2 regions of the Pokkaliibacter sp. MBI-7 genome follow, and region 2 is predicted to be linked to the other one. Evidence: predicted binding sites of a transcription regulator. Region 2 holds the regulator's gene; the other holds the start of a gene.
What was found. Region 2 encodes FliA, which starts transcription of late flagellar genes. Its sites were predicted from a motif close to CTAAAGTTNNNNNNNNNNCNGCCGATA; they were not measured.
Positions count from the first base shown of each region.

Region 1: a site for FliA is predicted at 2,361-2,387, ahead of QCD60_RS25070 (DUF5610 domain-containing protein). Genes of this name have one in related genera too.

Region 1 covers NZ_JARVTG010000002.1:1,168,498-1,172,842, reverse strand. The annotation lists gene QCD60_RS25075 (PTS fructose-like transporter subunit IIB) at 1-1,510, shown strand, start outside; gene QCD60_RS25070 (DUF5610 domain-containing protein) at 1,599-2,321, opposite strand; gene QCD60_RS25065 (DUF2946 domain-containing protein) at 2,549-2,959, shown strand; gene QCD60_RS25060 (PepSY-associated TM helix domain-containing protein) at 3,190-4,345, shown strand, end outside.
Region 2 covers NZ_JARVTG010000001.1:316,977-321,321, reverse strand. The annotation lists gene flhA (flagellar biosynthesis protein FlhA) at 1-627, shown strand, start outside; gene flhF (flagellar biosynthesis protein FlhF) at 711-2,276, shown strand; gene QCD60_RS01590 (RNA polymerase sigma factor FliA) at 2,352-3,071, shown strand; gene cheY (chemotaxis response regulator CheY) at 3,154-3,546, shown strand; gene QCD60_RS01580 (protein phosphatase CheZ) at 3,562-4,345, shown strand, end outside.

The sequences.
Region 1 (4,345 bases), on a different contig from region 2:
GGTGGAGTGGCTGGAGCGCGCTAATCTCAATGCCCGAGTAGTCGAAGGCGCGGCTGTCTCTGCCGCTGCCAAGATATCGAGCGCGCCAGTAGCCATCGCTGCCACCCCTGCGGTTGCCAGCGATTGTCTCAATATCATCGCTGTGACCGCCTGTCCGACCGGTGTGGCGCATACCTTCATGGCAGCCGAAGCGCTGCAGGACGCCGGTACCCGTCAGGGTCACAAGGTCAAGGTGGAAACACGTGGTTCGGTGGGCGCCAAGAACACTCTGAGCGACGAAGACATTGCCAGGGCAGATCTGGTCATTCTGGCCGTGGATATCGAAGTGGACACCGCGCCCTTCGCCGGTAAACGTATCTATCGCACCAGTACCGGTAACGCGCTCAAGAAGTCAGCGGAAGTCATCCGGCTGGCGCAGGCAGAGGCGCAGGTTGAATCCGCTGCCGCTGCTCAGGGCGAGGTGAAAAAGACCTTCAAGAAAGAAAAAACAGGTGCCTACAAGCACCTGATGACGGGCGTGTCCTTCATGCTGCCGGTGGTAGTAGCCGGTGGTCTGATCATTGCGCTGTCATTCGTTTTTGGTATCGAGGCATTCAAGCAGGAAGGCACACTGGCCGCTGCGCTGATGAAAATCGGTGGTGGCTCTGCCTTCGCCCTGATGATTCCGGTACTGGCAGGCTACATCGCCTATTCCATTGCTGACCGTCCGGGTCTGGCGCCCGGTCTGGTTGGCGGTATGCTGGCCAGCTCGATTGGTGCGGGCTTCCTCGGCGGCATCGCGGCGGGCTTTATTGCCGGTTACAGCGCCAGATTCCTGGTGGATAAGGTGCAGCTACCGAAAAACCTCGAAGCCCTGAAGCCGATTCTGATTATCCCGCTGTTGTCGACCCTGCTGACCGGGCTAGTGATGATCTATGTGGTGGGCGGCCCTGTGGCTTCCATCATGTCGACCATGACTGAGTTCCTGAAAAGCATGGGCTCTGCCAATGCCGTACTGCTGGGGGTTATTCTGGGCGCGATGATGTGCTTTGACCTGGGTGGCCCGGTCAACAAGGCTGCCTATACCTTCGGTGTCGGGCTGCTGGCCAGTCAGACATATGAGCCGATGGCCGCGGTCATGGCATCCGGGATGGTACCCGCTATTGGCATGGGCATTGCCACCTTCCTGGCGCGCAACAAGTTCACGCTGGCGGAGCAGGAAGCCGGTAAGGCGTCATTCGTGCTGGGCTTGTGCTTTATTTCTGAAGGTGCGATTCCCTTTGCGGCCAAAGACCCACTGCGTGTCATTCCCTGCTGTATGGTCGGTGGTGCAGTGACAGGTGCCCTGTCGATGATCTTCAATGCGCAGCTGATGGCGCCACACGGCGGTATCTTCGTGCTGTTTATTCCCAATGCCATTAGTCATGTGATGCTGTATATCGGCGCTATCGTGATTGGCTCACTGATTACCGGTATCGGTTATATGCTGGTCAAACAGAAAACGGCTGAGGCGGTGGCCGTAGCGGGTTAAGCGTTAATAGTGATGTGAGGTTTGCTCAGCAGTGAGCGAAGGCGGGGCCGTTAAAGCCCCGCCTTTTTTATGTGTCGCTCGTGCAGGATCAGCTGCTGCTGGTCGTCGAGCTACTGGAGTCGGGGCGTGGGTAATTGTCGATGAAGTCTTTCAGACCTTTTTGAACCAGCTCATAGGTGGCATCGATATTGTCTGACACATCACCTTGCAGCACTCCCATGCCATCGAGCAGTTTCTTGGCATCATCGAAGCCTTTGTCGATGCCGCCGCTGATCAGCGCACTGAAGTCAGACAGTGCGGTCTCCAGATCCTTGTCGCTGTGCTGGTCGAGATACTGGCCAAAGAAACCTGTACCGAAGGCAACGATGCGCTTGGCGGTATTTTCTGGTGACCAGTAGTCTTTCTGGCTGTCGCTGTAGGGGTTGGTACTCTGGGGGCCGCTGGTGGAGCCGGCCTGGCTGCTGCTGTCTGTACTGTCGGAGCTGCTGCCGTCTTCGTTGAGGCTTTCACTGACCCGGTCCATGACGGTCTTCATGACCAGGCCCAGGGCGCCATCGCTGTCTTTGAGCGAGCTTTGGAAGGTGGACACCGCCTCCATCAGCTTCTGGTTAATCTGGTTCTGGTTTTCTTCCATGGTGTCGGAGACGCTGAACCCGCTGCCCAGTGCAGTGCTGCTCTGGCTACCTGAGCTATCTTCGGTACTGTCGGTTGCGCTGGATGAGGCGTTGTTGCTGGAAGTGTTTCCGGTAGTTTTTTGGCTATTGGAATAGCTTACCTGGCCACCGGTGTCCTGATAGTTACCGATTTTCATTTCCCTACCTCTCTGGTCTGGATATGGGGATGCCCGCTGTATCGGCTGGCCTGACAAAGTCTTTACTCAATTGTGCTCATTCTTTCCACATTGGTGATGAGCGCGATTTATGCAGACCCGCTGCCTGAGGCACCTGCGCTGTTTTGTCGCACCCCGGAACGGCACTTCACGCTGCCTTTTCACAGAGGCTGTCGCTAGAATGCGCGCCTGCATTTCTGAGAGCACCCATGTATCAGACAACCTTCAATCAGCATCGCCACATGCGCCGGGCTCCCGCCTGGTTAGCGTTGTTGTCGATGTTGATGTTGTATCTGGCACCGGTTGGCGCTCAGCTCAATGCCGCTTCCTATTCTGCGGCCGGGTTTGCAGATACGGCCCTGTGTCACGTCGCTGCAGTGTCTGGTGCAGAGCAGCGGCACACGCATGCAGATACACCGGTGACCGGTGTGCATGATGCATGTGGCTACTGTACGTTGCTGGCACATCTCTCCGGCTTGCTGGATGAGCTGCCGTTTGCCGGTGCTGTGCGCGGTGCAGTCGTCGCGCCAGAGTGTCCGTCATGCTGGCAGCCACCTTCCTGTCGCTGCTATTCCCATGCTAATTCCCGTGCGCCGCCTGCTGCCGGGTTCTCCATCTGAGAACGTGCTTACGATCTGCGGCGTGTCAGTCACACGGCGTTGAACAGCCTTTAGGGATGCTCATTTACCACCAGTAAACGTCGCTTCCTCAGCGCTTTTCGCTCTGACTGGCTATCGCTCGCGAGATCGTTAACAGGTTCTAAACTCGGCGGCAGGCTGTACTGGCAGCCTGTGATCATCGTCCTGTCCTGCTGTTACCGTCGTAACGTGGGTTGATACAGGTAAATCAGATGTCATCTATCAATCGTTCTCAGGTCAGTCAGGCAGCTGCTTTACTGGCATTGATTACCCGTCTGCATTTCTACATTGGATTATTTGTCGGGCCCTTTATTCTGGCCGCAGCGTTGACTGGTACGGCCTATGTACTGACCCCGCAGCTGGAGGACTGGCTGTATAAGGATCAACTGACCACCACCGCAACTGGCCCCGCTCATTCACTGGCAGAGCAAATCGAAGTGGCGCAGGCGGCAATGGCGGGGCAGGGCAAACTGTTTGCCGTGCGGCCTGCACCTGACGCCCATGCCACCACACGGGTCATGTTCAGTGAGCCAGGGTTGGGTGAGTCGGAAAGTCGGGCCATTTTCGTTGACCCGATTACGCTGGCCGTCAAAGGCGATCTGGTGGTTTACGGCACCAGTGGAGTGCTGCCGCTGCGCAGCAAAATTGACTATATGCATCGCCATTTGCTGCTCGGTGATGTCGGTCGTAATTACAGTGAGCTGGCGGCGTCCTGGCTGTGGATCGCGGCGCTGGGAGGGTTCGCGCTGTGGCTGACGGGCGGCAACAAGAACCGCAGCGAAGTGGCCAAACGCAATGGCTACCTGCGTCATCGTCGCCTGCATGGTCTGACCGGGCTGTGGATCGGCTTGGGGCTGCTGTTTTTCTCTGCAACAGGTTTGACCTGGTCCAAATGGGCGGGGGATCGAATCGACGCTCTACGCTCCGAGTTTGGCTGGGTGACTCCTTCCGTATCCTTGCAGCTGGAAGGCGCCGGAGCCATGCCAATGGGTGAGCATGCTGATCATCAGATGCAGGCAGCGGCCCCGATGGTCAGCCTGGCTGATCCTGCGATGTTCGATACCATCCTCAAGGTAGCGCGGGATGGCGGTATAGATGCCGCCAAAATCGAAATTCGCCCTCCCAAGGCCGCCGATCAAGCCTGGATGGTACGTGAAGTCGATCGCTCCTGGCCGACGCAGGTGGATACCATTGCTATTGATGGCAGCAGTCTGGCGATTACCAGCCGGGCAGACTTTGCCACTTTCTCATTGCTTCCCAAACTGATTCGCTGGGGCATCGATGCCCATATGGGCATCCTGTTTGGCCTGCCTAACCAGCTGCTGCTGGCGGCCTTTGGTTTGGCTCTGGCGGTGATGATTGTGCTGG
Region 2 (4,345 bases):
CATCTCAACCAGGTAATGCAAGAGCATGCCGCTGAATTGATCGGTCATGAGGAAGTTCAGCATTTACTTGATAACCTTGCGAAAAGCGCGCCAAAACTGGTCGAATCCTTGGTGCCTGGGTTACTATCAGTTAGTATTGTATTGAAAGTATTACAAAATTTACTGAGAGAGCAGGTGCCTATCAGAGATATTCGTACTATCGCTGAGGCTCTTACTGAGTTGGCAGGAAGAAGTAAGGATCCGCAGCAATTGACAGCTGCCGTCAGAATTGCGCTGTCCCGACTCATCATTCAGAACATAAATGGTACTCAAACCGAACTGCCAGTTATGACGTTAGAGCCAAAGCTGGAGCAGATTTTGCTTAAGTCTTATCAGCAAAGTCAGCAAAATCATGAGGATGGCCTTATACTTGAGCCTGGAATGGCTGAGCGCCTGCAGTCTTCACTGCAGCAGTCAGCGCAGAATCAAGAGGTGGCAGGGCGTCCTGCGGTATTGCTCGTTGCTGCACCGTTGCGTAACTTGATGGCTAAGTTTGTACGCTATGGCAGTCATACTATTCATGTACTGTCATATCAGGAAATACCGGAAAATAAACAGATCACTATTGTTGCAACTGTGGGCGGTTAACCCTCTTTAGAGAATTTTCCGATTAGGTCTGTTGTTAACTTTATGAGCCAACACCCCATTGGGCACTTGCACAGGAGGCGAAGTTGAAGATAAAGCGCTACTTCGCGCCTGATATGAGACAAGCGATGCGTCTGGTCCGGCAGGAAGTTGGTCCGGACGCTGTTATTTTGTCCAATAAAAGGGTGGCTGGTGGTGTTGAAATCATGGTGGCCATTGATTATGAGCCACCAGTAAAGTCGGCTCCTTTGCCCCAGACACGAGCAACAGATCCCATTAAGGATGAACGGGCAGGTACTTCGCCGTTATCGCACGGTCGGACGCAACCTCCAAAGCCGGCTGCTGGAGCTTCCTCTTCTCCATTGTCTCAACGCTTTCAGCAAGTGAGAGATGCTCAGCAAGGTAGGATTCATGAGCCGATTCCAACAAAAAGTAGCCCGACACCAGGCTTGGATAAGGAGTCTGTAGCTGAGTTGTTACGGCGTCTGGAGCAGGAGCGACAGTCGCGAAGAAGTGAGCATGCGGTTCGTGAGTATGGTTCTGTCGCGTACGAGGGGCAGGCTCCACAATCTTCATCCGAGCACGTTGATACTTTTTCACAAGAGGTACGGACGCTTAAGGAGCTTACTTCTGCCAGGCCTGTGAATCCAGAGCGGCATGTTGAACTGGAGCTGTCAAACACCCACCAGGATGAGGCAAGAAGGCAGGATGATAGTCGTGTAATTAACTCAATGCGCGGTGAGATTGAACAGCTGAAAGGTATGCTTGAGCAACAGCTGAAAAATACTCAGCAGGCCGCTACAAGTACCAGTTTTGCAGAACGCAGTAAGCCACTGCAGATACAGATTCAAACTCGTTTACATAAGATGGGTTTGAGTGTGCCGCTATCGAGACAGTTAATACATGCTTTGGATAGTGGTTTAGAGCCCAAGCAGGCATGGCGTCAGGTCCTGCAACGCTTGGCAGCTGCTATATCGACGTTTGATGCTGATCCTGTCGAGAGTGGGGGGATGTTTGCCCTGGTTGGGCCTACAGGCAGTGGCAAAACCACGACAATTGGCAAACTGGCAACTCGATATGTCTTGAAACACGGTAGTGCTGGCTTGGCGCTGGTGACAACGGATTGCTATCGTGTTGCTGCTCATGAGCAATTACGTGTTTTCGGGCATATATTAGACGTGCCGGTACGCGTGGTTGATGAGCGTCATTCTTTGAATGAAACATTGCGCTCACTTCGGGATAAAAACCTGGTTTTGGTGGATACTGCCGGGATGAGCGCCCAGGATGTGCATAGAGACAAGCAACTTCACCAATTAAGCCAGGTTAGCATTAAATTGCGCAAACTGTTGGTTTTGCCTTGCACCAGCCAGGTACAGGTGCTGAGATCGGCATATCAGTCTTATCGCCCATTGGGAATCGATGCGGGTATTCTGACTAAGTTAGATGAGGCGGTTAATCTCGGTGAGGCATTGAGCGTAGTTATCGAACATGCCCTTAAAATAGCCTACATTACTGATGGGCAGAGGGTGCCTGATGATCTGGCTCTCGCCAAGTCAGGTCAGCTGGTAAGCAGAGCAGTGCATGCTATTGATAATCTCATGCCAGCAGCTGTGAGCTCAGAGCCAGCCAGGACTTACGGCAGGGCAGGTTGATTTTAGAATTTTAGTCAATGGTGTTGGTAAAAGTAACAAGATAGTTATTCGTTCGGGGCGGTTATAAGGAAGAGCATGTATAACCAGTTGTATCCGTCATCAAGCCACGATCTTGTGAGTCGTTATGCCCCCTTGGTAAAACGTATTGCTCACCATTTGCTGGCGCGCTTGCCTTCATGTGTATCGGTTGAAGATCTGATCCAGGCTGGGATGATTGGTTTGATAGAGGCGTCCCGGAAGTATGATGCTAGCAAAGGGGCGAGTTTTGAGACCTATGCAGGGATCAGAATTCGAGGAGCCATCATTGATGAGGTGCGAAAGGGCGATTGGTCGCCGCGTTCAGTGCATCGAAATGCGCGCCGCATAAGTGAGGTTATTCAGCAGATTGAAGCAATGCATGGCAGAGATGCCAAGGATTATGAAGTGGCTGCGGAACTGGGAGTGTCTCTGGATGAGTACTACAGTATGCTGCAGGATAGCGCCTCAACACGGCTGTTCAGTTATGAAGAGCTTACAGATCAGGAGGATGACGGGCCTGGGGTTCAGATTGCCGGTGATCATGCATCACCAGAGGATCAACACCAGAAGGAAGCTTTTGCAGGTGCGCTGGCAAAAGCAATTGAGTTACTACCTGAACGTGAGCGCTTGGTGCTTTCGTTGTACTACGATGAAGAGCTGAACTTAAAAGAGATTGGTGCAGTCCTGGGTGTTAGTGAGTCCAGAGTTTGTCAAATTCATAGTCAGGCAGCTATGCGATTGCGCGCAAAGTTGTCAGGTTGGCAGCTTCAGGTATAAAACTCACCTTGTAAAGATTTGAAGTTAAACTAATTTTTATAAGAGCTTTGGGCTCAGCCGTTGAGGCATGACGGAGGTTGCCTTGGATAAAAACATGAAAATTCTTATCGTTGATGATTTTTCGACGATGAGACGAATTATCAAGAATCTGCTGCGTGATCTTGGCTTTACCAACACGGTAGAGGCTGATGACGGTAGTACGGCATTGCCGATACTGAAAAGTGGAAATATTGATTTCCTCGTCACCGACTGGAACATGCCTGGCATGTCAGGTATCGATCTGCTGAAGGCAGTTCGTGCCGATCCCAAGCTGGCTCGTTTACCTGTCCTGATGGTAACCGCTGAAGCTAAACGCGAGCAGATTATCGCTGCTGCACAAGCTGGTGTTAACGGATATGTGGTCAAGCCGTTTACCGCTGCGGTTCTTAAAGAAAAGATTGAGAAAATCTTTGAACGTATAGAAGCCACTTCGTAACTAAGGTAACCCTGTATGTCAGGACAAGAGAAAACGGATCTGCAAGAGTTTGAGCAGACCCTGATACGGGGGGCTGAGGAGATAATGGGGCAACTGGAGTCAGGTGATTTCAGTGGCGCTATTCGGGTTATTCATCGCCTCAGCGAGGCTCGTAATGAGGCCTTGTTTAGAGAAGTCGGTAAGTTAACTCGTGCGTTGCATGAGTCAATTAAGGCCTTTCACTCTGACTTTGAGCACAATGTTCTGATTGCCCATTCAGAAGATGTTCAAAACATCACAGATGCTTCCGAGCGTTTGAATTATGTTATTGAACTTACAGGTACAGCGGCTAATCGCACCATGGACATGGTGGATGAGAGTATGCCCGTAGCTGAAAAGCTAGGTAGCCAGGCCGAGCTATTGAGAGAGGATTGGGAGCGCCTCGTTAAGCGTGAAATGGATGCCAAGGCATTCCGTGAATTATTCAAGCGAACCTCTGAGTTCCTTAAGCAAGTTGAGTCTGGCTCCAAATCTCTTAATACCAACCTTACCGAAATTTTGATGGCCCAGGGTTATCAGGATTTGACCGGGCAGCTTATACGCCGGGTGATATCGCTCGTCACAGAAGTTGAGCGAAATCTGGTGCAGATGGTGCGTATGGCAGGCAAGGTGGATTTCATCTCTGGAATTACCCATGACTTCGAGCCACAGGATCAGAAAACAGAAGAGCAAAAAATAATTGGCGAAGGGCCACAACTTCCTACAGGAAGCCAGGACGTAGTATCTGGCCAAGACGAAGTCGATGACCTGTTGTCCAGCC